One region of the Lacrimispora indolis DSM 755 genome, then DNA from elsewhere that is predicted to be linked to it. Evidence: predicted binding sites of a transcription regulator. Region 1 holds the regulator's gene; the other holds the start of a gene.
What was found. Region 1 encodes HrcA, which represses chaperone genes, less so after heat shock. Its sites were predicted from a motif close to TGTTAGCACTCNNNNNNNNNGAGTGCTAACA; they were not measured.

Region 1 (15,129 bases):
TCCCAGGTGGGTTTTATGAGAATATTGTCAACGGTAAACGGCTTAAAATACTGTTTCCAGTTATTGATCCAGTCCTTGTCCTCTGTCTCGCCGGACTCTATGGTACATTCTCCCAAGTCCGTGAACATGGAAAGCTGGGAAAGTCCTTCTTCCACCCGCTTTAACATACCATCTATGTCAGAATCCGGTTCTAAGTAAAAGCTGACCTTTGCAAGACCTTCATCTGGCGGCAGCTCCGGCAGGATGTCGATAAACATGCCTTTTGTCTCCGCTTCCGTAAGGGGAGTGTTATCCTCAATTTCAATTCCTTCTATTCCGATCTCATCAAACATGCTGCTGATCAAGTCCACGGCTTCCGTGGTAGTGGTCAGCGTAAACTTTTTCCATTTCATAGCAATTCCCTATCCTTTTATAATTTTCACAAACAGGCACAAAAGCACAACTAAAACCACCGGGCGCACGACCTTTAACCCATTTTTCACCACAAGGCCTGACCCGATGTAATGGCCTGCAATGCAGAAAAGACCTGACGCCAGTCCTAAGGGAATCAAAACCTTTCCGTTTATTAAAAAAGTTGCCAATGCCGCGACGTTGGATGATAAGTTGATCACCTTCGTGGTGCCTGATGCGCTCCTGACATCCATTTTCGCAAGTCCGGTCAGGATCAGCAGCAAAAAGGTCCCTGTTCCCGGCCCGTAAAATCCGTCATAACAGCCAATGATCAGGGCCGCACACATGCTGATCAAAAACATTTTTTTCTCAGGCAATTCCGTGTCTGCCTCATGCTCTCCCAGATTTTTGTTCTTGAGAACATAAAAAGCGACTATGGGAAGCACTGCCAGCATCATTCCCTTTAATACCCGCTCACTGGCAAGCATTGACAAATGCGCCCCAATGGCAGAACCAACCACGGCAAACAGGGCGGCAAACAGCGACAGCTTTGCTTTAATATAGCCGTCTTTGGCATATCTGGCCGTGGAGATAACGGTTCCCATGGTAGAACCCAGCTTATTGGTACCAATGGCAAAATGGGGCGGTATTCCTGCCGCTAAATATGCCGGAAGGGAGATAAGCCCTCCCCCTCCGGCTATGGAATCTACAAAACCCGCCAGAAAAACAAGAGGGCAGACGATCAAATACTGGTACATGTATTGTTTCCTTTCTTTGGTATGGTTTTCCCGAAAAAAGCAATGCTGAATTCAAAAAACAGAAAACCAGCCCCTCGGTCAGCCGCCAGGGCACCGAACGTTCTTATTATTAAACCACATGATATCATAACATACAATGAAATGTGTTGCAAGCGTATAACATGAACGAAATTTGAAGGGATATTTCATCTTTTTTAAAATAAATAATTTTTTTTGAAAAAGGATGCAATAAAAATTGATGCTGCTGCATTAACTAATTGAACGGATGAAAATACTTTTGTTTCGTTCCGAGAACAAGGGCAAAAAAAATATCAAGTAAACGAAATTCCTTGATGCATTACACCCCATCACACCCGCCTGAGTGATTGGACCGGAACAGGATCTATTTTCACAAATTACAAACCAAAAACATTTGTAATGAAAAACAGGAGGCGCGTCATATGGCTGAAGCATTTCAGCTGTCTGGCGCGTCCCCTGTTTTTTATGATAAAAAATTCATGTCCGTCTGATAATTATATGGAAGGACTGATTTAACGTCCATGTAAAGCTGAAAAGCCGATGTTAAGATATGTCAGCAGCTATAGCTGTCAGACATACCGGAGAGCGGCAGTCTGTTATTTCCTGTTCAGGTGTTATCATCCCCGGAAAGTGCCAGATAGGATGGATTGGCAATTCCCTGCTGCTCCAGCCTAAGCTTAAGCTTTCTCTGAGCCCCATTCAGCTCATACCTAAAAATTCCCGACTCATTCTCGTTTGCATAAGTGCCCACATAAACCGCGTAATCTCTCTCCATCATTTCTCCCTTACAGTATTCCAAATGTTGCAAAGGCTTCTGTTGCGCTCATTCCATCCTCAATGGCCTTTCTGACCGTTTTTTCTCCCCGTGCCTTCTCAAGAGCCTTTTTAATTACATATTCAATATGCTCTGCAGGAATCACCAAAACACCATCAATATCGCCAAAAATCAGGTCTCCGGGCATTACGGTGACTCCGTCCAGCTCAATCCTGCAGCGGTAATCCACTACCTGCGTCCGTACTGAGGAATCCTGAGCATAACAGCCTCTGGAAAATACAGGCCAGTTCTGATCCAGTACCTGGGGTGTATCCCTGTGCCAGCCGTTGACCACTGCTCCTGCTGCTCCCCGCTTTTTTGCGGTGGCTGTCAGCAGTTCTCCCCAATAGGCGCAGCGCATATCGCCTCCCGTTGCCAGGTAGATCTCATCCTCCTGCAAATCATCTAATGCCTCTGTCAGAAGTCCAAAAGGCTTTTTCTGCTCACCATATACGTCAATCATCAAAACTGTCATAGCATAGCCTGCCAGCTTCATGTCCTCCCTCAAAGGCCGGATTGCCTGAGGAAGGAACTGATGATACAGTCCTATCTGATCCAGTATATCACCTACAACCGGAGTGTAAAGCTCTTTTTTCATAATTGCCAGCAATTCATGTCTATCTAACGCCATTTTAAATCTCCTCCTTTTTCAATCCAAAAGCACAGTTCTGTTCTTTTCTCCTCATTTGCCTGCAGGCGGAAAGCACCTCCATTTTCAACCGCTTTTTCCAGGCCTGCAGACCAGCCACATCCACATATATGGAAAAAAACTGCTGTCCCAGCTCATTCCATAGCTTAAGCCTTTGTTTTCATTGTATACTCTGTACCACGCCTTTTCCGGGAAACCGGTCACATACAGCATATCTGCTGTTCCGGCTTTTTCTCCTGGAATCAGAGAAAGATCTGTTTCATCGTCTGTCACCAGCCATTCAAACTTTGTTCCCGGCTTTACGCGTTGGGTCTCAAAATCCATTTCATCCATGGTAAATCCTATGGTTCCATTTGTATGAATCTGACAGCTTTCATCCAGAAACGGCTTTCCCACCGTCGGATGATGCCCCCACATAAGTTCCATGGGCTCCTCCGCCAAGTTTGTGATTTTTTCCCTGATTGTTACAGCACTTTCCCCATTCTTTAGAGAAATTTCCTTCTCCAGCATTTTCAGTCCTTCAGACTCATTAATTCTGCTTTTATAAATCCAAGGGCATAGGCCATGCCCGCATGCCATGAATCACCGCACTGTATTTGAGGCGTATGATCCGGAACCAGTACGCCCGTGAAATTGTTTTTATATAGAATATCCAGAGTTCTTCTTATGTCAATATCTCCGTCATCTACGAATACTTCTGTATATTTTGGAACCTTTCCCCGTACATTCCTCACATGGGCATAGGCAATCTTTCCCTGGGAGGAGTACTGCTCCAGGGCATCATAAATATTTCCGTTTGTCATTTCCTGAATGCTGCCCATGCAGAAATCGATTCCGTTTGACGGGCTGGGAACCAGATCCAGCACCTTCTGGTACAGCTCCGGCTGATAAACAAGCCTTGGCGTATTTCTCAAAAACGGCATAGGCGGATCATCGGGATGAAGCGCCATCATTACCCCAGCTTCTTCAGCTACAGGAAGAATGTTTTCCAAAAACCATCTCATCCGTCTCCAAAGCTCCTCATATCCTATATCTTCAATATATCCTTCCTGTTCATTTCCAGAATAGGTCATATTCCATATTTCACCTTTGGGAATCCTGGCATCCAGTTCTAGAAGATCTGCGTCAAAGCAGGTACTTACCGCTCCACCTCTTGCGTCTGTGGTCTTCTGGTGTCCCCACACTCCCGCAAGGCTGAAATTATATCCGAAACAACGGATACCCGCTTTTCCTGCATTACGGATAATCCTCTTTAAGCTTTCCATCTGTTCTTCTTTTCCAGGGCCATCTAACAGTACATCGTACCAGTCTGCCGGATTGAAGTTTTCAATTCCGTAAATGTTAAGTCCCTTATCCTTTGCCTTCTGCTGAAGGGCCAGCATGCTTTCCAGGCTCCACACAGACTCCCCTGCTTTGGCTGTTCCGTAATTTTCCTTGTCGTTCGTTGCTTTGACAATATCCCCTTCGCCGTCGTAATAATTTGCAAGATGGATAATCAAATCCGTACAGCCGCACTGCCTTGCAAAGGTAAATTCTTCATCCTTTAGCATGTAACGGTATAAACCGACTCCCAGCTTCATTTCTGTCCTCCTAAACCGATTCTATCATTTATTTTCCTAGTATTAAATGAATTGTTGCCACTGTTTACAGAAGCTCATTTCTTTATACTGATACTATATCTTAATTCCGTTCAGATTTCTTCTTTACGTTTGATATTTTTTGTATTATATTGATATATATATGGAAATGATTTGGATTTTACTATAAACTTCCAGGAGGTTTACTATGCAAACTGATCCTAAAACCGTCAATACTCCATTGGTATTTCCAAGTGATTGTGAAGTTTACTATTCCATTCGTACACTTATTGACAAAAATGAATACCCTCAGATACATGATTTTTATGAAATAATACTAGTAACGGAAAATGTACTGGATATCTTGTTAAATAATGATCATTTAAGACTCTCCCGCGGAGATCTTCTTCTGATTCGCCCCGGGGATGTCCACACAAAAATACAAAACGGAGCCGCGACACATATCAACCTGGCTTTTCCCACCTATACATTGAAGGCACTGTTCTGCTACCTCTACAATTCTCCCAATCCTTTTCAGGAGCTTTCGGAAAGCTCTCACGTTCCCGTTGCACGCCTGACCACAATTGATACCGTTATGATCCAGAATCGCCTGGCCTTCCTCAACCAGTTTTCCACATCTGCTATGGAAGAAAAAAACACCCATCTTCGGGCGATTTTAATCGATATTCTGTATTCTTACCTTATGCCGGAGCTAATGCGGCAGAAACGGACAGATCAGTCTCCTGATCTGCCCGCCTGGTTTTCGTCTGCTTTAGATGGACTTTTAAATGCAGCAAACCTTGTAATGGGAATGGATTATCTGATCCAGCAGACAGAACGCTCCCCTGAGCACATCTGCCGAACTTTCCGTAAGTATCTGGGAATCTCACCCTCAGCCTATATCAACGCAAAACGGCTGAATTATGCCGCCAACCTGCTATCCCACACAGATATGGAAATCGCAGATGTTATTTACGAAAGCGGTTTTCAAAACATCAGCCATTTCTATCATTTATTTAAAAAAGAATATGGAATATCTCCACTAAAATATAAAAAATCATATTTGATTCAAAAACTTTAAAAATACTATCATTTATTCATAATAAAAGGCTGCTTTATATGCCTCCTTTCACGTCGGCATTGTCAAACCTTTGGTTTCCTCCGGCACAACTCCCTAAAGATAAACTGCCTCTGCATAAGGCAGAAATTCTTCACTGCAAAGTACCTTTAAAGCATTATTTATTGCCTGCATATGCCGCTCCATGAAATTCCTCCGCTCAAATATTCACCTGAAAATTTCATTATTATTATACATAAAAATCAAATAAAAAAGGTACAGCAGAAATTTCCCGCCATACCTTTTAAGTCCGTTCCATCAAACTCACTGTATCCATGCACCGTCAGCCCCCACCTTATATCCGTCGGGAGTCACCGTATTGGTGAGCAGCCTCCCCAGATAACCATCAGACATGGTGTTAAAATAATAAGCCTTACCGTCAATGATCTGCCAGCCAGTTCTCATGGCACCTAATGTTCCGTCATCCACGGGATTTAAGTAGTACCGCAAGCCGCCTTCATCGGAATACCAGCCGGTGAGCATATGGCCTTCCCAGTTAAACCGGTACCATCTGCCGTCAAGATACTTCCAGCTGTTGGAAGGCCAGCTTCCGTCACTGTACTGAAACCACCAGCCGGAAGGGCTGTACCGCCAGCCCCTCTGGTAGCTGTAGCTGCCTGGACCGTCATCGTCATCATCGTCGTCATCCCAAAAATCAAAGGATTCACTTCCTTCAATAGGCCCTTTGATTTTTGTGCCGGAACCGTTCCATCCTGGAAAATCCCGGACAGACTGCCCGTCAGCGGCCAAAACGGCCGCAGGAAATAAAACTGCCAGCCACAATACAACAGCTCCTAAGGCCAGCTTTTTTGTAAACCTTCCCATACTTTCCCTTCTTTCCTACCCATGTACCTTCCGGAGTTCCTATTTAAAGATCCCCTTCTTTTTATGTTTTTCGCCTTCACCTGTGCCGTTCATGGCTTCATCAAACTTGCGAAGCGCTTCTTTTTGAGCCTCGTTCATGCGCTCCGGCACTTGAACCACCAAAGTGACAAAATGGTCGCCCCGGATCGTCCGGTTGCGTAAGGAGGGAACGCCCTTTCCTTTTAAGCGCACCTTAGTATCGGTCTGGGTTCCCGGCTTCACCTCGTATTCCACGTCCCCATCCACGGTCTTAATGCGGATGCTTCCGCCTAAGGCAGCATTTGTAAAGGAAATGGGCACTGTTGAGAAAATGCTGGTATCCTGACGCTTGAAGATGGGATGGTTGGATACCACTGCCTCTACCAGCAGATCGCCTCTCTCGCCGCCATTGGTTCCCGGCTCTCCTGCACCTGCAAGGCGCACGGACTGGCCGTTGTCAATTCCCGCAGGAATAGTGACTTTGAATTTCTTTCTCTTTGTAATATATCCGCTGCCGTAGCAGTCCGGACATTTTTCCTTAACGATTTTCCCTGTGCCGCCGCAATCCGGACAGGTCTGAACATTCTGTATCTGGCCGAAAAAGGATTGCTGGGTATACATGATCTTTCCTTTTCCATTACATTTTGGACATGTAACCGGTGAGGTTCCCGCCTTTGCACCGCTTCCGTGGCAGGAGGAACACTCTTCCTTATAGTTCATCTCAATCTCTTTTTCACAGCCGAAAATCGCATCCTCAAAAGTAATTCGGATGCTGGTTCTGACATTGGCTCCCCTAGATGGCCCATTGTAACGGGCGCTGCTGCTTCTTCGTCCTCCGCCAAAGATATCTCCGAAAATATCCCCGAAAATATCTCCCATGTCCGCTCCGTTGAAATCAAAGCCGCCGAAACCGCCTGCTCCTCCGCTTCCGTCAAAAGCAGCGGAACCAAACTGGTCATACTGACGCCTCTTGTCAGGGTCGCTAAGGACACTGTATGCTTCGGAAGCCTGCTTAAATTTCTCAGCAGCTGCGGCATCTCCGGGGTTAGTGTCAGGATGGTATTTCTTAGCTAATGCCCTGTAAGCTTTCTTAATGGCTGCGTCATCCGCATCCTTTGGAACGCCCAGGGTTTCATAATAATCTTTTTTATTCTCTGCCATCTTAGGTCTACCTTTCATGTTTCAATCCGCATTCTGCATTCATATATGAGCACAGGATGACACAGCAATTGCACTGAAAGACTCCGGAAAAAGTGCTGTATCGCTACAACACTTTTCCCAAAGTCCCGTCAACCGTCCAGACTAGTTTACACCTCTTTGTAATCTCCGTCAACCACATCGCTCTCCTGATAGGAAGCGTCTCCTGCTCCCATGTCAGGGCCTGCACCCTGTGCTCCGGCCTGGGACTGTGCCTGCTCATAAACCTTTGCAAACAAGGCCTGTGCGCTGTTCATCAGTCTTTCTCTGCCTGCCTTGATATCTTCAATCTGCGCATCGGTCATCTCATCGATCGGAGCTCTGTTAATCGCTTCTTTTAATGCATTTAAGTCTGCTTCCACAGTTGCCTTATCGTTTGCATCGATCTTGTCTCCTACTTCCTGCAGAGCCTTCTCTGTCTGGAATACCATGGAGTCAGCATCGTTTCTTGCATCAATGCCTTCCTTGCGCTTCTTATCCTGAGCCTCATACTCGGCTGCTTCCCTTACTGCCTTATCAATATCGGAATCAGACATGTTGGAGCCTGAAGTAATGGTAATATGCTGTTCTTTGCCTGTTCCAAGATCCTTTGCAGAAACATTTACAATACCGTTGGCATCGATATCAAATGTAACCTCGATCTGAGGAACGCCTCTTCTTGCAGGCGGAATTCCATCCAGACGGAACTGGCCTAACGTCTTATTATCTCTTGCAAACTGTCTCTCACCCTGTACCACGTGGATATCAACCGCTGTCTGGTTATCTGCCGCTGTGGAGAAGATCTGGCTCTTCTTTGTCGGGATCGTAGTATTTCTCTCGATCAGTCTGGTAGCTACGCCGCCCATGGTCTCAATGGATAAGGAAAGAGGAGTAACGTCCAGAAGAAGAATATCGCCTGCGCCTGCATCGCCTGCAAGCTTTCCGCCCTGGATGCTGGCGCCGATGGCAACACATTCATCCGGGTTCAAGGACTTGGAAGGCTCCTTGCCTGTCAGCTGTTTTACTTTATCCTGAGCGGACAGCATACGGGTAGATCCGCCTACCAACAGTACTTTTCCTAATTCTGCGGAAGTAATGCCTGCATCTCTTAACGCGTTCTGTACCGGAACTGCTGTGCGCTCGATGAGGTCAGCAGTCAGTTCATCAAATTTTGCTCTGGTCAGGTTCATATCCAGATGCTTTGGACCCTCTGAGGTAGCGGTGATAAATGGCAGGTTGATGTTTGTGGTGGTAGAAGAAGATAATTCCTTCTTTGCCTTTTCAGCCGCCTCTCTTAATCTCTGCATGGCCATCTTGTCTCCGGACAAGTCAACGCCTTCTGCTTTCTTGAATTCATCTACCATCCACTGGGTAATGCGGTTGTCAAAATCATCACCGCCCAGACGGGTATCACCGTTGGTGGAAAGAACTTCGATGACGCCGTCGCCGATCTCAATGATAGAAACGTCGAAGGTACCGCCGCCTAAGTCATACACCATGATCTTCTGCTCTTTTTCATTATCAAGTCCATAAGCCAGGGCTGCTGCCGTCGGCTCGTTGATGATACGCTTTACGTCAAGGCCTGCGATCTTACCTGCATCCTTGGTTGCCTGACGCTGTGCGTCGTTAAAATATGCCGGTACGGTAATAACCGCTTCGGTCACCTTTTCTCCTAAATAAGCCTCTGCATCTGCCTTTAATTTCTGAAGGATCATGGCAGAAATCTCCTGAGGGCTGTAATTCTTTCCGTCAATGGTTACCTTGTAGTCCGTACCCATATGTCTTTTGATGGAAGAGATGGTGCGGTCAGCGTTTGTTACAGCCTGACGCTTTGCAGGCTCGCCTACAAGCCTCTCTCCGTTCTTAGTAAATGCAACAACGGATGGTGTGGTTCTTACGCCTTCGCTGTTGGGGATTACAACCGGTTTACCGCCTTCCATAACGGCCACACAGCTGTTTGTTGTACCTAAGTCAATACCAATGATCTTGCCCATAGTTTTTTCCTCCTATTTAATAAACCAAATGTGAATGTTATCTGTTTTCTGAGTTTTATATGACTAATTCGCCACCTGCACCATGGAATGTCTTACCACGGTGTCGCGGTAGGTGTAACCCTTCTGGAGTTCCTGGGAAACAACATTCTCTCCCAGTGACTCATCTTCAATATGCATGACCGCATTATGGAAATTGGGATCAAACGGCTTTCCCACTGCTTCAATGGGCTTTACGCCTGCTTCTTCCAGTGTTTTCATCAGCTGTTTGTATATCTTTTCCATGCCATCTGCAAAAGGAGCGTTCTTCTCCTCCTCGGAAATGGCTGCAAGGCCTCTTTCAAAATTATCTACTACAGGGAGGATCCGTTCCACAATATCCTTTGCCCCGATTTCAAACATGGCTGTCTTTTCCTTCTCTGTTCTCTTGCGGTAATTATCGAATTCAGCCATGTTCCTCTGAAGGCGGTCTGTCAGTTCTTCTATCTTTTCATCTCTTGGGTCTTTTTTCTCTTTCTTTTTCCCGAAAAGACCCTTTTTCACGGATTCTTCCTTAGAATCCTCTTCCGCCGTTTCTTCCTCTGAAACGCCTTCCTGGATTCCGTCGTCTGCACAGGCTTCTGTGCCTTCTATTTCTTTTTCAGTGAAAGCGGCATCTTCCGCCTGAACAGTCTCATCTGCCAGTCTTTCATCTGTTTTCACATCTTCCATGCTCAATGCTCTTCCCTTTACCTTTCATCTTTTTTCAAAATGGCATCCAGCTGCGTCATGAGATTGCGCAATGTGCTGAGTACCTTTTCATAATCCATGCGTTTCGGTCCTATGATTCCAATGGTACCCCTTAAGCCTTCGCCCAGCTCATAGTTGGCAGTTACAATGCTGCAGTCCTTCATGGTCTTAACGGGTGCTTCATCACCGATGTATACCTGGATTCCGGATCCGCTCTCCGAGCTGTTCACATCATCGATCAGCCCCTGCAAAAGCTCCTTTTGTTCCAGCGTGCCGATAAGCTTACTGGCCCTTTCTCCATCACTTAACTCCGGATACTTGAAAATATTGGTGGCCCCGCTGGTGTAAATCTGAAGGTCTTCATCATCGCCCTGGATGGCTCCTGCCACCTCGGTCAGTACCCGGTCCACCACATCACAGTGGGGCCCTGCCTGAATTTTCAGCCTGCTGATCACTTCAAGATTGATCTCTTCTATGGTCAGCCCGTTAAGGGCATTGTTAAGAAGAATATTCAGATTCAGAAGTCCTTCGTCATTTAATTCCGTATGAATGGGAATTATGGTATTCTTAATGATGTTTCCCTCCACCACGATTACTACAAGAAGCTTTTCTTCATCAACCTTGGAAAGCTGGATAAACTTCAGTTTGTTCCTGTGGTACTGGGGAGCGCTGATCATTGCCGCGTAATTGGTGTTCTGGGCAAGAAGCTTTGCCATCTGCTTTAACAACAGCTCCACCCTGTCTACCCGTTTCAGCATCATATCCTTGATCTCAGTGACTTCCTCTTCTTTTTCCTGCATGATCTGGTCCACATAAAAGCGGTATCCTCTGTCGGAAGGAATCCTTCCTGCCGAGGTGTGAGGCTGCATAATGTACCCCAGCTCCTCCAGATCAGACATCTCATTCCGGATGGTAGCGGAACTCAAGTTCAAATCCGTATACTTTGATATGGTACGGGAACCGACCGGTTCTCCTGTTTCCAGATAAGTCTTGATGATGGCTTTTAATATGGTTACCTTCCGCTCATCTAACTGATCCTTATCACTCAAGCTGCTCCACTTCCTTTCTGAGTTTTTTGTTAGCACTCAACGTTTGGGAGTGCTAACATCTTCTTTTCATAATATATTCTTTTTTTCTACTTTTGTCAATACATTCCTATAAAAATTTTTGGTGAAGTTTTTGTGGCTTGTTTGTACATTTTTCCTCATTCTTTTATTAAATATTACAAAGCTGTTGACAACTTTTTCTTGACATTTAACACTTTTGTAATATAATGGTAAGGAAGACACCATAACAACACGATCATAGCAACACGATCTAGTCCGCAGTGTTGCCTGTGAATCCTACGGCTCCACAGGCTTACGGGCATTCGCCCTATGAATTGGAACAAGAACAAATTTTCTTACGTGCGGGCACGACGAAAAATTTGTTCTTGTTCCAATCCGCACTGCTCATTGCGAGGTAAAATTATGAAAAGTTTTTCAGGGAAGAAATGTATTACCGGATTCCTGACACTTCTTTGTATTCTGCTGTTATCTATGTCTGCACTGGCAGCCGAAACTACGGGAAAAGACCAAACTGTGAATCAAGTACAGTCCGAAAGCTCTGGAACAGATCACCAAACCATACAAACCGGTACCGAAAATCAGACAGCAGCAGCCAATACGGAGACACTTCCTGAGGAAATCGGACCTGGTATCAAGAAAAAGGAACCGGTAAAACCGGAGGAGCCGGCGGCGCCCGTTTATGAAAAAGGAGAATCTCTTGGGTTCTTCACCGCCACTGCATACTGCCCTAACAGCGAAAACACCGGCAAGCAGGGCCTGACCTATTCCGGTACGGTTCCCAAGCCGCAGCATACCATATCCGCAGATATCACCATCCTTCCTCTCGGAACCAAGGTTATGATCGACGGTATCGTCTATACCGTTGAGGATATCGGAAGCAGTGTGAAGGGAAATAAAGTAGATATTTTCTTCGCAAGCCGCGCAGAAGCCCTGGATTTTGGAAGACAGACAAAAGAATTATTTGCAGTCATTGAACAGTAAAAATGTCCCCATTACGCCGCAGAACAGCGAACCACATCGCTGTTCTGCGGTGTTTTTTTTGCGCAAACAATGAGCCGGACAAATATGCTTGTATATTCATTAAACAAATGCCGAGGCAACTAAGAAAAGAAGCACAGAGAGATTTTTTAGTGTTTATTCTTGACAAATTTGGAAAAATGTGTAAAATGATTACTTGTACCTCATTTATTACAAAACTGTTACATATAATTATAAATATATTAAATTATATTACAGTTTGTAAAAAAGAAAGGAAGTATTTGTAATATGCATAAAACAAACCGAATTCACTGGTTCCTGGGAGCCTTACTAATGATGACATTTTTTCTGATAAATACATTTCTCATTTTTGCAGCGCAGACCGCTGGCATCATTGACAACGCCGACGAAAGCAGCGTCAGAGGCTGGGCCCTTAACAACTCTGATCCCAATACTGCTGCAGAAGTAAAAGTTGTTATTACCAATCAGGCAAACGGGCAGGTTGTGGCGGAGCTTACTGCCGCTGCCTCCAAATACCGGGAGGATTTAGTATCCCACGGGACCGGAAATTATGGTTTTGAGATACCGGTTCCATGGAGTTCTTACGGAGACGGCACCTACCTGGTAGAAGCCTATTCCGGCGGTCAGAAGCTGTCTGGCACTAAAGTCCACCCTGTGGGCGATCTCGCTGCCGCAAACCTCCAAAACAGCGGTTCTAACCTCCGTTCTCTGGGAGTATTTAAAACCACAGCTTACTGCCCCTGCCGCAAATGCTCCGGAGGGTGGGGCGGACGTACCAGCACAGGAACCATTGCCACTGCAAACCATACCATTTCTGTTGACCCAAGAGTCATTCCCTACGGAAGCCGCATCATGGTCAACGGAGTCATCTATACGGCGGAGGACTGCGGAGGCGGAGTCAAGGGAAACCACATTGATATTTTCTTCAACACCCATGGGGAGACCCGCTCCTATGGCACCAGGAGCGTGGAAGCATATCTGGTTCAATAACGCAGGATCCCAGTATAAAAGCCCGGTGAAGATTTTACCTTTCACCAGGCTTTTATTTATACGGAACTCTTCATTCCGTTTCCGCATCTTTCCGTTCTTACGGCAACTTCTTTAATCATGCGCATCAATTCTAATGCGCTTCGAAATCCCACATACTCTTTTGATGTAAGCTTTCCTATCACTCTCCCCTGCATGCTGGCATTCTGACGATGCTCTATTTTAATGATCAGCGTTTCTTTTGCCAGAATAGCCCGGGAGCTTAAGGTTTTGCTGTCCTGCAGCTGAATCTTTGCCTTAACCGGTATAGTGTTTGTCCTTTTATTTCTGTATGCATATTCCTCCGACATCTTTTTTGTAAGAAACCTTGGTTCCGTGGATGGATGGGGCGTTCCGATCCAGTCACATATTTCATCTAATTTAAGAATTAAATCGCCTACACCGGAAAACCAGACAGGCCTGTCTATGTAACTGTTAAGAATTTCACCATATAAATCTCCTTCTTTTTTTCCGTGAAAACAAACAAGCATGGTGCTGACCCGGTCCGTTGCAATCATGCCGTGGCACACGTTCTGCATTTCTTCGTTTTTTATCATATGTTTTTATCCTCTTTATCTATCATGCTTTATCAGATCTTTTTTGCGGAAAGGGAAAGCACAGGATCCGAATACTTTCCCTTTCAATAAATTATTTCTATTTATTTTTCACCTATGTCCTGATTCCAGAGGAGCCTTATGAGAGGAGTTAATGGGATTAGGCCGGTTTTTAAGTTTCCTCCTTACTGCAGCCAGGCGCCATCTCCGCCGACGCTGTATCCGTCCGGCGTCATTTCGCTGATGTACATGGAGCCCAGCGGTCTCCCTTCGTTGTTTTTATAGATCCATTTCTCCGTTGCCGGATCGTAATGATAGGTTTCCATACTGTTCTGCTCTGTAAAGTAATACCACTTTCCGTTGATGTTTCTCCAGCCCTTTGCCATCATTCCGGTTTCCGGGTCTAAATAATACCAGCGGCTGTCTTCCTTGTCATAGTGCCAGCCTGTCTTCATCTTTCCAAACCATCCGTCAGCTTCTGTATTGCAGTAATACCAGTCCAGCTTTTCGTCACGGAACCAGCCGTAATCCATGATCCCGTTGGCATTGAAATGATACCAGCCGTTCTTGCTTACGTCTCCGCTTGCATAATCCAGCTTTGCCCACATTCCCGTCAGACGGATCCCTCCGTTTAACACAAAGGCCCACTGCCTTCCGGTTCCGGACAGTTCTTCCCAGTTTCCATTGGTTCCAACGGTATAGCTCCTGCTCCTTGACGGATTGTATGGGCTGGCTTTGATTCCGCTTCCGCTTCCTCCTCCGCCCTTGCTTCCTCCTTTGCTTCCGGAGCCCTGGATCTTGTCATAGTGGTCATAGCGGTCCTCCAATGCTTCATCCAAAGGCTTTGTGACTTCCTGAAGCTTTTCCAGGGCCTCTAACAGCTCATCCAGCGTTGCCTTCGGAGATGTCCGCTCCAGTACCTCCAGGGCCTCTTCAATGGCTTCCTTTAACTTACCGGTTTCCTTTAATGTGAGGAAATAGTCATCGCTCTTATCTATGGCAGCCTTTATGGCATCCTCCAGCTCTTTCCTGGCATGGTCCACTTCCTTCTGATTGTCCTGGTAATAGGCATAGACGTAGGTTTTCCTGCTGATCTCACGGTCCGGATCGAATTCATTCAGACGGTCCTCACGGTAACTCCAGCCTACATAGTTATATTCCACTCCCTCTTCACTGATGAAAAGGTCTTCCGGTTCTTCTACCTGCCCGTATTCAAAGCTATAATACCCGTCACTGGGGGCTTCTCCCTTTCTTACCTTGAAATAGTACTGGTACTTAGGAATGGCTATCTGGTTTAAGAAATACAGCCGGTATGCCTTGGAATACACCATCACATACCTCATTCCCGCCTGGGCGGTAAAGGTAAACAACCCTCCGGTCTCTTCCGGATCATCCGACATCTCCACAAGCTCTGTCTGGAC
Region 2 (15,129 bases), 5.1 Mb from region 1:
ATTATCTGGCGGAAGCTGCCGCCCTGTTAAAAACAGACGGTTATCTGATAAAGGAGGATCCTTCCTTTAAGACATTCTGGAATTTCTTCCAGGGAAGAGATTATTTAAATTCCAGATGGACGGACCAGCTTGACCAGGAAAAACGGCTGCACATCATTTATCTGGCAGTGCGGCCGGCCATGCAGCATCATGGAATATCGTCCCTCCTGTTAAGGGAGGCAATAAACTATGCGGATGAGAATCAGCTCATGATTTCCTTAGAAACACACAATGAAAGTAATGTATCATTCTATGAGCATTTCGGTTTTAAGGTTTTCTGCATTGTGGAAAAGCGTTTCCGGTTAAAACAGTACTGCATGGTCCGGGAAATAAAATAGGGTTTAATATATATAATAGGACAGGCTTTCTGTAATCTGAAAGCCTGCCTTTTTATATAATGCCATGGCAGGCAGGTTTTGGCCGGACACCTGAAGAAAAAGCTTTTTAGGTTTTTCCGGTCCCGGCAGTGAAAAACAGGTTTCCAGAAGCAGAAAAAGGCAGGCACTTCCCAGACCATGGTTCCGTAAATTCTCTGCAATTTCAAATCCGTAAAAATAGGCGGACTGTCCCCGGAAATCAAGATAACAGGAGCCGACAGAGCTGCCATTCATCAGAAACGTACATCGGGAGGGACCTTCTTCCGGATCATGGGCAATGGATAAGGAAAGGGACTCAGCAAGGCAGTTGCTCTTTGCCGGACCGGTTTCAGAAAAAACGGAGGCAGTAAGCTCCATTAAGTGCTCCTGATACCAGAGGACCGCTCCTAATGCGTCAAGGGTCCTGACCGTGTCTTCAGAAGTTTCATCCACAGGAAAGACCAGATCAATGTCCCCGGATTCCTTTAAAAGTTCTTCTAAAAGCAGGGCAAAATGTCCCTTCCGCCTGTTTGCCGGAAGGGTGCAGGCATAACATTCATATTCCCCGTTTTCATTAAAAAAAGCGGAAAGAGCGGATAAGAGGCTGTCTTCGTCGTATAATAAGTAAAAAGTACAGTCTTCTTCCATGGGAAAGGAGAGGGAAATATGGTCATGCTTTCTGCAGGTTTCCTGCAGGCGGAGCAGGCTGTTTTTCTGGGTATTGCTGGGGGTTTTTGTTCGTATGATATTCATGGCAGGACTCCTGTTCGTTTTCATAATGTAGTCTATCTGAACTCGCAGCGCAAATGAAGATAAAAGAGCTGCCTTTTAGCCCGTTCATCCTATTATCGAAAGCGTTTTTGCATCCGATAATATAATACAATAAAAAAATGTGAAAATTCAATAAAATATTTTCCATATTGCTGATTGTCTCTTTGAAATATGGGTGATAGAATAAACACAAGTGAAGCAGTTGGAGGGATCTATTTGAAAAAGAGAGAAGAAATACCGGTTTGCGATACCTGGAACTTGGCGGATATTCTGCCGTCTGAGAGTGCATGGGAGGATTTATTCCGTGAAACAGAAAGCTCGCTTTCAGGTTATAAGCGTTACGAGGGACATCTGGCCGACTCAGGCAAGATGCTTTTTTCCTGTCTGAAATTTGACGAGGAGATATCCCTGAAAATTGAAACTCTGTTTGTTTACGGGAAACAGAAATCCGATGAGGATACGGGCAATGCCAGATATCAGGAGTTTTCCTCCAAGGCAAGATCCCTTTCCTATCAGGCGGCCGGGCTGTCATCATTTTTGGTGCCGGAAATCTTAAGTCTGCCGGAAGAGACCCTTGCTAAGTACCGGAAGGACACCCCGGAACTGAAGCGTTATGACAGGACTCTTGAGATCATCTTAAAGAAGAAAGCCCATACTCTGTCAGCTCCGATGGAAGCTCTGCTGGCAAAGTCCATGGAAGCGACCTCCGGCCCTTCGGAGATCTTTAATATGTTTAACAATGCTGATGTGAAATTCCCTGAAATCATGGATGAAAAGAATCAGCCGGTCAGGATTACCCATGGAAATTATATTGCCCTCATGGAAAAGCAGGACAGAAGGGTGAGGAAATCCGCGTTTGAAGCCCTGTACAGCGTTTATGGGCAGTTTGTCAATACCCTGGCAAGTACTTTTTCGTCCAATGTAAAACAGGCGGCTTTTTACGCCAAGGCAAGAAATTACCCTTCTGCAAGAGCCCATTCTCTTGGAGAGAATGAAATTCCGGAAGAGGTGTATGACAATCTTATAAAAGCAGTTCATGAAGGCCTTCCCAGCCTCCATGAGTATATATCCATCAGAAAAAAGGCTCTTAAAGTGGATGAACTTCATATGTATGACCTTTATGTGCCCATGGTTTCAAGGGAAGAACACAAAATCACCTTTGAAGAAGCCAAGGCCATGGTGCTGGAAGGCCTTAAGCCTCTTGGGGAAGAATATTTGTCTCTTTTAAAGGAGGGCTTTGACAACCGGTGGATCGATGTATATGAGAATGAAGGAAAGCGGAGCGGCGCTTATTCCTGGGGAGTTTACGGGATCCATCCTTATGTGCTTTTAAACTTTAACGGGACACTTGACAGCGTTTTCACCCTGGCTCATGAGATGGGGCATGCCCTTCACAGCTGGTTTTCCGATAAAAACCAGACCTATATTGACGCAGGATATAAGATCTTTGTGGCAGAGGTGGCTTCTACCTGTAATGAGGCGCTGCTCATCCGGCATTTATTGGAAAAAACAGAAGATAAGAAGGAACGGGCTTACCTTGTTAATCATTTTATGGACAGTTTCCGGGGAACTCTTTACCGGCAGGCCATGTTTGCTGAATTTGAGGCAGAGGCTCATTGCCGCGCAGGGGAAGGCGAAGTGCTCACCGGGGAAGTCCTTTGCAGGATATATCACAGGCTGAATGAGGAATATTTTGGTCCGGATATGGTGGTTGATTCGGAAATCGGTTATGAATGGTCCAGGATCCCGCATTTTTACACACCTTTTTATGTATACCAATATGCCACCGGGTTTTCGGCTGCCATTGCCATCAGCAGCAGAATTCTTACGGGGGATGAAAATGCGGTCAAAGGTTATTATGAATTTTTAAGCGGCGGAAATTCCATGACGCCCATAGACCTTTTAAAGCTGTGCGGCGTTGATATGGGGACGGCGGAGCCGGTGAAGGATGCGCTGTCAGTATTTGCCGGGCTTTTGGAGGAAATGAGCCGGCTTATTTAAGCTGATTGTTGGATAGAGGAGAGGGGAGCAGGTATGAATCTGTATCAGATGATATTTAAAAGAAGATCGATCAGGAAATTTAAGAAGGAGCCGGTCCCGGAACAGCTGTTAAAGGACATCCTTTATTTCGGTGATAATATACCAAGGCTGCACGGGGATATTCAGATCAAAATGGAGATAAGTGAAAATCCGGATTACCACCTGCCTGTTAAGGGGCTGTGGAAAGTGGAAGCACCTTATTATCTGGCATTTTACTCCGAGGAAAAGGAGGGGTACCTGGCAAACGCGGGATATGTGCTGGAGCATGTGCTTTTGTATATGACAGGTAAGGGGCTTGGAACCTGTTATCTGGGGAGCACAAAGGTCCCGGAGCCTGTCCCTGCAGGGATGAAGCGGGTGATCGTAGTGGCTTTCGGCTATCCTAAAACCCTGCTTTACCGTGACCCGGCGACGGCCAAGCGGCTTCCTTTAAAGGAATTATGTGTGTTTAAGGAAGAAGCAGGAGAATCCATGAAGAATATACTAAAGGCTGTCCGCCTTGCTCCGTCGGCTATCAATACCCAGCCCTGGCGTTTTATCGTTTATCATGACAGGATCTATATTTTTTCCTGCAGGGAATTCCTGCCCTCATCTTCCCTTGTTGCCATGCGGGAGATAGGTACAGGGATCATGCTTTCCCATTTGACCATTGCTGCGGAGGAAATGTGGATGAATGTAAAGCTGGAAGCAGAGAAGGCCATGGAGAAAAAGTCTTATAAAAGCGGTGCATATGTGACTACGGCATTTTTAAAAGAGTATAAATGCTGATCAGCTTCTTTAACTGGTACAGACAAAAAGGGAAGACCCTCTGTTTAGGGCCTTCCCTTTTTGTCCGTACCGGTTTGATTTATTCAATGGCGATATAGCGGTTTTCCTCGATCTGCTTTGGCGCTTCTTTTGGAAATACCAGCTTTAAGATTCCGTTTTCAAAGGCTGCCTTCACATCTTCCTGTTTCAGGCCGGACCCTACGTAGAAGCTTCTTTTCACAGAGCCGCTGTAACGTTCCCTTCGGATATAATTTTTCTGATCCTTCACCTCGTTTTCAGAAACAGTTTCCGCGTAAATGGTCAGATACCCGTCTTTCAATTCGGCCCGAACATCTTCTTTTTTATAGCCCGGAAGCTCAATTTCAATGACATAGTTGGTTCCGTCGTCTTCAATGTCAGTCTTCATCAGGGACTGTCTGTTGTGATAGGTATCCGTAAAAAACGGATCATTGAAAAATTCATCAAATAAGTTGTTTCTTCTGGCTAATAACATAAAGAGTTCCTCCTTTTTTAAGTAATTTATTTGCCATCGGCTTTTCCGATGGATTTCTACTTGTTATACATGTAATATAACACACATTGTTAGCACTGTCAATAGGTGAGTGCTAATTTTTTTGAGAAAAAGAAACGAATCATTATTGAATGTAGGTTCAAGAGATGGTAGAATATCCATGTTTGTTAAGAAAAAAGCTGAGAAAACACTCTGCAGGTATACCTTTATGCCCAAGGAGTATGGGCGGAAATGAGGAAAATCATTCATGAAACGGGAAATCGATTGGAAAGAGATCTCAGATGGAAAATTATATGGCTTAAATGATATGGTAAGGGCGGATTGCGGCGACTGCAAAGGCTGTTCGTCCTGCTGCCAGGGGATGGGGCAGTCAGTCATCCTGGATCCCCTTGACTGCTTCCGGCTGACAGAAAATCTTCATTGTACTTTGGAGGCACTGCTGGCGGACAAGCTGGAACTCCATGTGGTGGATGGGATCGTGCTTCCCAATCTGAAAATGGGAGGAAAAGAAGAAAAGTGCGGGTTTCTGGACCATGAAGGGCGATGCGGGATCCACAGCTTCCGTCCAGGCGTCTGCCGCCTGTTCCCTTTAGGACGGATTTATGGAGAAGAGGGGTTCCGGTATTTTCTCCAGATCCATGAATGCAGTATGGAAAACAGGGCAAAGGTCAAGGTGCGCAAATGGATTGATACCCCTGATGTAAAACGGTATGAAACGTTTGTGTGTGACTGGCATTTTTTCCTGAAACGGCTGGAAGGGAAAATGGAAGAAAATAAGGACCAGTCTTATGCAAATCAAGTCAGCATGTACGTTTTAAAACAGTTTTATCTTACACCCTATGACAGGGGCCAGGATTTTTTCGATCAGTTTGGCAAAAGGCTTGAAGCCGGTTCCTTCTTATGATAGAATTGGTAAGAATAGAGAAAAATAAGGGCGAAGAGATCCAAGGAGGAAACTATGATCAGGCAGTTAATAGACAAAATTCAAAAAACAAAGGCACCGATCTGTGTAGGTTTGGACCCCATGTTAAACTATATACCGGAGCACATTACGAAAAAGGCATTTGAAGAATTCGGTGAAACCTTAGAAGGTGCTGCGGAAGCTATCTGGCAGTTCAATAAAGAAATCGTAGATCATGTATATGATCTGATCCCATCCGTAAAGCCTCAGATCGCCATGTACGAACAGTTTGGCATCGAAGGCCTGAAAGCGTATACAAAGACTGTGAACTATTGCCAGGAAAAGGGGCTTTTCGTCATTGGAGATGCTAAGAGAGGAGATATTGGTTCCACATCAGCCGCTTATGCTATGGCACACATCGGCCATGTGAAGGTTGGAAACAAAAGCTTTTCTGCTTTCGGTACAGATTTCCTTACGGTCAATCCATATTTAGGGACCGATGGCGTAAAGCCCTTTGTGGATGTGTGCAAGGAAGAGGACAAGGGCCTTTTCGTTCTGGTGAAAACCTCCAATCCTTCCAGCGGCGAATTTCAGGACAGGCAAATCGACGGAAGACCCCTGTACGAGCTGGTTGCGGAAAAGGTGGTTGAATGGGGAGCAGACTGCATGGATGGCGATTACAGCAATGTGGGAGCTGTTGTGGGAGCCACCTACCCGGAGATGAGCAGAATTCTTCGTAAGCTTATGCCCAGCACCTATTTCCTGGTGCCTGGATACGGCGCCCAGGGAGGAACAGCAGAGGATTTAAAGCCTTGCTTTAATAAAGATGGCTTAGGAGCCATTGTAAACTCCTCAAGAGGAATCATTGCGGCCTATAAATCTGAAAACTACGCCCGGTTTGGCGGGGAGCATTTCGGCGAAGCTTCCAGGCAGGCGGTCATTGACATGGTTTCCGATATTAACAGGGTATTATAGGGGAGAAGCAATGGCAAAAGTTAAGGAAAACGCAGTGGTTGCAAGCCAGACATGGCTTGGCGACGATGTATACAGTATGTGGATCGAGACAAAAGAAATTACTGCCCAGGCAGCGCCGGGACAGTTTGTTGACTTATATACAAAGGATGGAGCAAAGCTTATGCCCCGTCCAATCAGCATTTGCGAGATTGATAAGGAAAAGGGTCTTTTAAGGCTGGTATACCGGGTCGTTGGAGGGGGAACGGAAGAGTTTTCCCATTACAAGGCAGGGGACACCATTGAGATCCTGGGGCCCTTGGGCAATGGATTTCCACTGGAAGCAGGAGAAAAAGGAAAAAAAGCCTTTTTGATCGGCGGGGGAATCGGAATTCCTCCCATGCTGGAGCTGGCAAAGCAATTGCCTTGTGAGAAGCAGGTGGTTCTTGGATACCGGGATGCTTTGTTTTTAAACGAGGAGTTCCGCCCCTATGGGGATACCTATATTGCTACTGAGGATGGAAGCGCCGGAACAAAAGGAAATGTCCTGGACGCCATCCGGGAGAATGGCTTACAGGGAGATGTGATCTTTGCCTGCGGCCCAACTCCAATGCTGAAGGCGCTGAAGGCTTATGCTTTTGAAAATGGAATGGAGTGTTATCTTTCTCTGGAGGAGAAGATGGCCTGCGGCATTGGAGCCTGTCTTGCCTGTGTCTGTAAAAGTTCCCAGGTAGATGAACATTCCATGGTCCACAACAAGCGTATCTGCAAGGATGGTCCGGTATTTAAGGCCGAGGAGGTAGAATTTTAGATGAATACGAAAGTGAATCTGGCCGGAGTGGAGCTTAAGAATCCGGTTATGACTGCTTCCGGCACCTTTGGTTCCGGTGAGGAATACAGCGAGATGATCAATTTGAATCATTTGGGCGCTGTGGTTACAAAGGGTGTGGCTAATGTGCCGTGGCCGGGTAACCCAACACCCAGAATCGCGGAAACCTACGGAGGCATGATCAATGCCATTGGCCTTCAGAATCCGGGAATGGAGGTCTTCATTAAGAGAGACATTCCGTTTTTAAAGCGATACGATACAAAAATCATTGTCAATGTCTGCGGAAAGACTACAGAGGATTATATCCAGGTGGTGGAAAGACTGGCAGATGAGCCGGTGGATATGCTGGAGATCAACATCTCCTGCCCCAATGTAAAAGAAGGCGGAATCGCTTTTGGGCAGGATCCCAAGGCGGTGGAGGCCATAACCAGGGAAGTTAAAAAATATGCAAAACAGCCGGTTATCATGAAACTGAGTCCAAACGTGACGGATATTTGTGTAATGGCAAAGGCGGCTGAGGCCGGCGGCGCAGATGTGCTGTCTCTCATCAATACCTTAACCGGCATGAAAATCGATATTAACCGCCGCACCTTTGCGGTGGCTAATAAAACAGGAGGTTTATCCGGCCCGGCCATTAAGCCCATTGCAGTACGCATGGTATATCAGGCGGCCAATGCGGTGAAGCTTCCTATTATCGGCATGGGAGGAATCATGAATGCCGAGGATGCAGTGGAATTTATTCTTGCAGGAGCTACGGCTGTTTCCGTGGGAACGGCGAATTTCCGGAATCCTTATGCAGCGGAAGAGGTAGTCAGGGGCATAGAGGATTATATGAAGAAATATCATATAGAAGATATTGGGGAACTGATAGGCGCTGTACGGTAATCCCATGATTTTGAATAGAGAGGATAAAAAGATGGAACAGTATAAGCAGGAATTTATTGAGTTTATGGTGGACAGCAAAGTCCTTAAATTTGGCGACTTCACGCTGAAAAGCGGAAGAAAGTCCCCGTTTTTTATGAATGCAGGCTCTTATGTGACGGGGGCACAGCTTAAAAAGCTGGGTGAGTACTATGCAAAGGCTATCCACGATAATTTCGGGGATGATTTTGATGTTCTGTTTGGGCCGGCTTATAAGGGGATTCCTTTAAGCGTTGCCACTTCCATCGCCTTTCATGAGCTGTACGGAAAGGAAATAAAATACTGCTCAAACAGAAAAGAGGAGAAGGATCACGGCGGTGATGCAGGAATTCTTCTTGGAAGCCCCATTAAGGATGGAGACCGTGTGGTGATCATCGAAGATGTGACTACCTCAGGAAAATCCATTGAAGAAACCTTCCCCATCATCAAAGCCCAGGGAAATGTGGAGATCTTAGGCCTTATGGTTTCCTTAAACCGCATGGAAAAGGGAAAAGGAGATAAGGGAGCTTTGGATGAGATCCAGGAAAAGTATGGGTTTAAAGCAGCCGCCATCGTTTCCATGGCAGAAGTCATCGAACACCTGCATAACAGGGAGTTCGATGGAAACGTTATAATTGATGATGCCATAAAAGGGGCCATTGACGCTTATTATGATATCTATGGTGTAAAATAAGCCCTTTCAAGGATACCTTTATGCCCAAAGAGCGTGGGCAGGAAAGAGGAAAGGAGAGTTTGTTATGGAAAGAGTTTATAAGTCTATGAGAAATATAGGAGCCTTAAATATTGCTGTTGGAATTGTGGTGACCGTGATCGGACTAGCCGCTGGAACCGTATCAATTATAAACGGAGCAATTCTGTTGAAGAGAAAATCTGAAATTACATTTTAACTGAATCAGGCAGCGATAGCTGCTATTCGGTTATGCCCGGTGAAGCGGGGCAGGGCCTCCCCCGCATTATCGGGGACGCTGTGAGCAAGTAGCGAAGCGGATTGCAAATATCTGCTTGACCTGTTATGATCGGAGAGGATGCTGTTAAAAAGGCGAGGCTTTTGAACAGCCTCTCTCTTTTTTGCGCGAGTAATGAGCGGAATGAATATGCTTGCATATTCATTGGGCGAATACCGCGGCAGCTAAAGAAAACTTCTTTTCCTTAGCTGCCGTATATAGATGGAGCTGTTATGATTAAAAATGCGACGAAACGGCAGAAAATGGGTTGGGTAATCTTCATATTTTACCTGATCTTTTTGGCATACTTTTTATTTTTTTCCGATTATTTTGGCAGAGGCAGCCATGCTCAGGCGGAATATGCATATAATCTGACCCCGTTTAAGGAAATACGGCGTTTTATCGTTTACCGCCATGTGGTTGGAATGGAGTCCTTTCTGCTGAATATCGTAGGCAACATTGTGGGTTTTATGCCCTGCGGTTTCTTTCTTCCGGTCATCAGCCGCAGGAGCCGCCGCTGGTTTAATACGGTGCTGCTAAGCTTTTTGTTCAGCTTATGCATCGAGACCATCCAGCTTATTTTCAAAGTGGGCAGCTTTGACGTGGATGATATGATACTGAATACACTGGGAGGTATCCTTGGATACATCCTGTATAAAATCGTTCAGCACATAAGAGTAAGAGTTAGGAGGAGAAGGCGTGCAAAAGCAGAAAAGAGTGTCCTACATTAGAAAGCCCTTTGCAAAGAGGAGCTTTCTCTCCCTGGGACTTGCAGTTGGGGCATTGGCCCTTGGAATCATTGGAATCGTCAGTGCCGTGATGGCGGAAGGCCAGGCGCAGCTTAATGTGGCGGCGGTCTGCTTTTGCAGCCTGGTGATTTCCCTTTTTTCACTGGTTTATGGTGTCCTTTCTTTCTTTGAAAAGGAAAAAAAATACATACTGTCCAAGATTGGAATAGGGATCAGTGCAGCCTTGGTCATTCTTTGGGCAGTTCTTATCATTATAGGAATAAAGGGGTAAAAAATTATGGATTATCAGGTAATGTTTCAGCAGGAAAATGAAAATATTATGGAACGCTTTGAGCTGTCCATGGAACGGATCGGCCAGATTGCATCAGAACATACCGTACAGGAGCCGTATCATGATTATTTTGCCAGGACAGCAGCCTTTATCAGCATGGTGGGAGAATATCTCCGGTTCCTTGAGTCCGGAGATCAAAAGACGGCGCCCGTGGAGGTTTTAAAGGAATGGAACCAGAAGTTTTATCAGGATATTTTACCCGGCCATTATGAGGAAAGCTATGCTAATCCCTCGTATGCAGTATCAAAGCTGGGAGATGGTTACGGCCAGCTTTTATCCTATCTCTATAAGGAGATACGGGGGGACATTGTTTTTGTTCACGAATGGAGGCTTACGGACTTTACCATTTTAAATGAAACTCTTATTGAAATTTACAACATGTTTGAAGAGGGAATCCCTCAAGTGTCCGCCATTAAGGAAGTGATCTATTGGTTTGTCAGCGATTATACGGATCACACGGTTACTTTCCGGGTAAGGGAAGGCCTTGATCCGACCCTTTCTTTTGCAGCGGATATTATCCGGGAAAATGATTTAAGGGATTTGCGGTATTTGTATTATTTTGGAGAGTATATTTCCGATTCCCAGTTAAAGACTGCAGAGTTCTTAAATTCTCTTCCAGAGGAAACGGTGCGCCTTATGGCAGATACCTATACGGAAGGGTACCGTAAAGGCTTTGAGGTAATGGGAAGGGATTTAGAGAAAAAGGGAGCAGTACAGATCCGCTATGAGCTGGGCTTTGAGCGGATGGTAAAATATGCCATAGAGAATTTTGAAAAGCTTGGCCTTAAAGTAATCCTTTGCCGTTCAGCCATCTGGACGGTCAATACCAACGCAGGCCGGAAGTCCGGCTATTACAGCAAATCTCCCAACAGGCAGTATGACTATGACCATCGTTATGATGATGCTCTTTATTTAAATAAGGCATTTAAGGACCGTAAGGCAGCTGTCTTAAAGGTAGCCTATGAAACCTACAAAGAGCAGGCGGCAGCCTTTGCAGGTCCTGCGGTGATTGAAACCTTTGGAAAAGAAGGTTTTGAGCCGGTGAATAAGCCGGAAGCCAATCGTCTGGATGCCAGACAGGAAAAGCTTTCAGCGGAAATGTCCAATGAAACCTCAAGAATTCTCAATCAGTACGTACCGGGAGATGAGACCAGCTTTACCATCATCGCGTTTCCGGTGCCGGAAATCGGGGAAGATTTCGAAAAGATCTTTGAAGAGACCATTGCTATCAACACCCTGGACTATGAGAAATATAAGGCGATCCAGCAGGCGGTCATTGATGTTTTAGATGAGGCGGAGTACGTGGAGGTGACGGGAAAAGGAGACAATAAGACTCAGCTTAAGGTAGCCCTTCATCCATTGAATGATAAGGATAAGGAAACAAAATTTGAAAACTGTGTGGCTGATGTGAACATTCCTCTTGGAGAGGTGTTTACGTCCCCAAGGCTTACGGGAACGGAAGGAACTCTGGAGGTCAGCACGGTTTATATTACGGACTTTCAGTTTAAAGATCTTGTCATGACCTTTGAAAATGGCATGATAAAGGACTATTCCTGCAGCAATTTTAAAGATCCGGAGGAGGGAAAAGCTCTGGTAAGGCAGGTTATTTTAAAGAATCATGACACCCTTCCCATGGGAGAGTTTGCCATAGGCACCAATACCACGGCTTATGCCATGGCCAGAAAGTTCGGTATCATTGATAAACTCCCCATCCTGATCGTAGAAAAAATGGGGCCTCATTTCGCAGTGGGCGACACCTGCTACAGCTGGGCGGAGGATAGTCCTGTTTATAATCCCAACGGCAAAGAAATAATCGCAAGGGATAATGAAGTATCCGCACTGAGAAAAGAGGATTTATCAAAGGCTTATTTCAGCTGTCACACGGATATTACCATACCCTATGCGGAGCTGGATAAGATAGAAGCTGTAACGGCTTCGGGAGAGCGGATTCTGATCATTGATGACGGAAGATTTGTATTAAAGGGCACGGAGGAATTAAATGTTCCATTATCAGAGGCCTGATTGCTAAAAATTTAACCGAATCAAGTAAGTCCCCACTTCAAATGCGACAAGCATTAAGCGGTGGGGACTTGCTTGTGCCAGGCGGAGTACAAGCTCTGCCTGATAAGCAGCGAAGCGGATTGCAGATATCCGCTTGAGAAAAACGAAAAAGTATGCAAATATTCAACAAATTATTTTAAAGTGCTTATAAAATGGAAGAGCCTGCCGATAAGATATACGAAGGTTAAGGTTGAAAGAATAATATCTTTCAACCTTGAGTTTATGAACAGGGTGCCGGCTCTGCGGGGCATAAACTGGATATGCAGATATATCCGGTTGTTTCATCAGTATATAAAAATAGGATAGATAATGTGATTGGAGGACAAAGGTGAAGAATTTAAAGATAGGTAAAAGAATTGGACTTGCTTTTGGAGCTATCCTCGTGCTGTTTTTAATAGTTTCCACCATTTCTGTGGTAAGCTTAAGACAAAACAACGGTAAGTTTGTAGATTTTTTTAACAACGGACATCAGGTCGCAGTTCAGGCTCTTGAAATGAGACGTGATATCCAGTCCGCAGCTAAAAATGTGGGATATGCGACCATGAGCCTTGATTTACAGACCACAGGAGGTTATGTGGATGCTGCGGAGGCAGATCTGGAAGACTTCCAGAAGAGGATGGAGTTTTTAAGAGAAAATTACCAGGGGGACCAATCTCTGGTGGATAGCATTGAAAATACCTTAAATGAGGCTCAGCCTTACAAGGAAGAAGTATTTAGCCTGGCAAGGGAAAACAAGACCAGACAGGCTGCGGATATATTCTTTGAATCATTAGACCCTTATTTCACCAAGGTGCAGGAAGACTTAGTCAAGGTCAGTGATTTTGCCAATGCAAAAGCCGATGATAATTATAAGGACGCTCAGACGCTGGTAGGGATTACTCTGACCACTGTGGTGGCTTTGCAGATCCTTGCGGTGCTTGCCACCCTGGGCTTTTCCATTTTCACCACAAGAGGCATTGTGGCTCCTGTAAAAGAGATCGAGAAGGCTGCGGAGGAGATGTCAAGGGGAAGTCTCCATGTCATGTTGAATTACCAGTCAAAGGACGAGCTGGGCTCTTTGGCTGACAGCATGCGGACCACCATTTCCAATATTGGAAACATGATAGACGATATCAGCAGCATGCTGGGGGCATTGGCGATCGGTGATTTCCAGGTGAACTCCAAGCACCGGGAACAATATGTCATGGATTATGAACCGATCCTTCTGGCTATGCAGTGTATCAGGAACAACTTAAGCGAAGCGCTTTCCCGCATTAACCAGTCGGCCGATCTGGTGGCCAATGGTTCGGAGCAGGTATCTTCCGGCGCCCAGGCATTGTCCCAGGGAGCTGCGGAGCAGGCTTCTTCCGTACAGGAACTTGCAGCTACCATAAGCGATATATCAAACCAGATAAACACCAATGCAAAAAATGCGAAAGAGGCACGTTCTACCTCAGAAGAAGCAGCCAGAAACGTGGCAAAGAGCAATGAGAAAATGTCTGAAATGAACCGGGCCATGACGGAGATCAGCGATAAATCCAATGAAATCGGAAAAATCATAAAGACCATTGAAGATATTGCATTCCAGACCAATATCCTGGCACTGAATGCTGCCGTTGAAGCTGCCCGCGCCGGGGAAGCCGGAAAGGGTTTTGCAGTTGTGGCAGATGAAGTGCGCAACCTTGCAAGCAAGTCAGGGGAAGCGGCAAAGAATACCACGCTGCTCATTGAGGAAAGCATGCAGGCGGTGGAAAATGGAACCAGAATCACTTCTGAGACAACCCGGGCCATGCAGGCGGTTGTGGAAGGCAGCCAGCGTATTAATGCGATCATTGAGGAAATCGCAATGGCTTCTGATATGCAGGCGGCGGCAGTTGACCAGGTAGCGCAAGGAATTGATCAGATATCCTGCGTGGTTCAGACCAACTCAGCCACAGCAGAACAGAGTGCGGCAGCAAGTGAGGAACTGTCAGGTCAGGCACAGATTATGAAGGGACTTGTTGAGGGCTTTAAGCTTTATGATGGAGAGCTGGAAGAAGAGACTTCCAAGTCCGCAGCAGAGCCCAAAGCCAGGAAATCTTCTTCGGAAATGCCGGTTTACGTGGAACACAGGGAGGATCCGGTCCTTACCATTGATCCGGTTTATTTTGAAGAGCCTTCCGCATTTGGCGGCGGAAAGTATTAACCATACATAGCAGGCGGAAGGGCCGGAGAGAATGTTACATATCTTTCCGGTTCTCCCGCCCTTTTTATGCTCTTGTGAATGAGCTTAAATTTTTAAAGAAAACCATTGACTCAGCAGAAAAAAACTAGTATTATAATTAATAAGAAATGGTTAATTAATAAGCGATAATTATTAGCAAAACTAATAAACTGCATTACTGCAAATAATGAGTAATCACATCAAACAAAATCAAAAGGAGAATTTACTATGGCAAAGGTATCAATTGTTATGGGAAGTGATTCTGATATGCCTGTTATGGCTCAGGCGGCAGATGTATTAAAAAAATTCGGGGTGGAGTTTGAGATGACAGTGATTTCCGCCCATAGGGAACCGGATATATTTTTCGAATATGCCAAGACGGCGGAGGCAAGAGGCGTAAAGGTTATTATTGCCGGTGCGGGGAAGGCAGCTCATCTTCCTGGAATGTGCGCCGCCCTGTTTCCCATGCCTGTGATCGGCATTCCCATGAAGACCTCTGACCTTGGAGGAGTGGATTCTCTTTATTCTATTGTGCAGATGCCTTCCGGAGTTCCGGTTGCCACGGTTGCCATAGGCGGCGGAACCAATGCAGGGATCCTTGCGGCTAAAATTTTAGCAGTGGGTGATGGAGAGCTTTTGGGAAGACTGAAGGAATATTCTGAAAATCTTAAAAATGAAGTTTCAGAAAAAGCGGAGAAGCTGGACCAGATCGGCTATAAGGAATATTTATCCCAGATGAAGAAGTGAGAAAATCGGAGGCGAGGAGAAAAAATGG

Region 2: the regulator HrcA is predicted to act here: its motif matches at 4,555-4,585, upstream of K401_RS0127675 (Hsp20/alpha crystallin family protein).

What each region holds. Positions count from the first base shown of each region.
Region 1 is NZ_AZUI01000001.1:640,971-656,099, forward strand. Features, by position in the region: gene prmA (50S ribosomal protein L11 methyltransferase) at 1-392, opposite strand, end outside; gene K401_RS0103060 (sulfite exporter TauE/SafE family protein) at 402-1,148, opposite strand; gene K401_RS32710 (beta-propeller fold lactonase family protein) at 1,774-1,944, opposite strand; gene K401_RS0103070 (RraA family protein) at 1,952-2,611, opposite strand; gene K401_RS30950 (DUF4432 family protein) at 2,696-3,139, opposite strand; gene K401_RS0103080 (mannonate dehydratase) at 3,142-4,209, opposite strand; gene K401_RS0103085 (helix-turn-helix domain-containing protein) at 4,415-5,287, shown strand; gene K401_RS0103095 (hypothetical protein) at 5,588-6,148, opposite strand; gene dnaJ (molecular chaperone DnaJ) at 6,188-7,327, opposite strand; gene dnaK (molecular chaperone DnaK) at 7,474-9,336, opposite strand; gene grpE (nucleotide exchange factor GrpE) at 9,400-10,044, opposite strand; gene hrcA (heat-inducible transcriptional repressor HrcA) at 10,062-11,111, opposite strand; gene K401_RS0103120 (3D domain-containing protein) at 11,532-12,110, shown strand; gene K401_RS0103125 (3D domain-containing protein) at 12,441-13,118, shown strand; gene K401_RS0103130 (hypothetical protein) at 13,175-13,711, opposite strand; gene K401_RS0103135 (hypothetical protein) at 13,894-15,129, opposite strand, start outside.
Region 2 is NZ_AZUI01000001.1:5,694,633-5,709,761, reverse strand. Features, by position in the region: gene K401_RS0127695 (GNAT family N-acetyltransferase) at 1-377, shown strand, start outside; gene K401_RS0127690 (GNAT family N-acetyltransferase) at 381-1,148, opposite strand; gene pepF (oligoendopeptidase F) at 1,383-3,167, shown strand; gene K401_RS0127680 (nitroreductase family protein) at 3,201-3,974, shown strand; gene K401_RS0127675 (Hsp20/alpha crystallin family protein) at 4,054-4,467, opposite strand; gene K401_RS0127670 (YkgJ family cysteine cluster protein) at 4,733-5,389, shown strand; gene pyrF (orotidine-5'-phosphate decarboxylase) at 5,444-6,361, shown strand; gene K401_RS0127660 (dihydroorotate dehydrogenase electron transfer subunit) at 6,372-7,148, shown strand; gene K401_RS0127655 (dihydroorotate dehydrogenase) at 7,149-8,051, shown strand; gene pyrE (orotate phosphoribosyltransferase) at 8,083-8,760, shown strand; gene K401_RS33325 (hypothetical protein) at 8,825-8,974, shown strand; gene K401_RS0127640 (VanZ family protein) at 9,265-9,762, shown strand; gene K401_RS0127635 (hypothetical protein) at 9,731-10,051, shown strand; gene K401_RS0127630 (aminopeptidase) at 10,058-12,133, shown strand; gene K401_RS0127620 (methyl-accepting chemotaxis protein) at 12,501-14,336, shown strand; gene purE (5-(carboxyamino)imidazole ribonucleotide mutase) at 14,583-15,101, shown strand; gene purM (phosphoribosylformylglycinamidine cyclo-ligase) at 15,126-15,129, shown strand, end outside.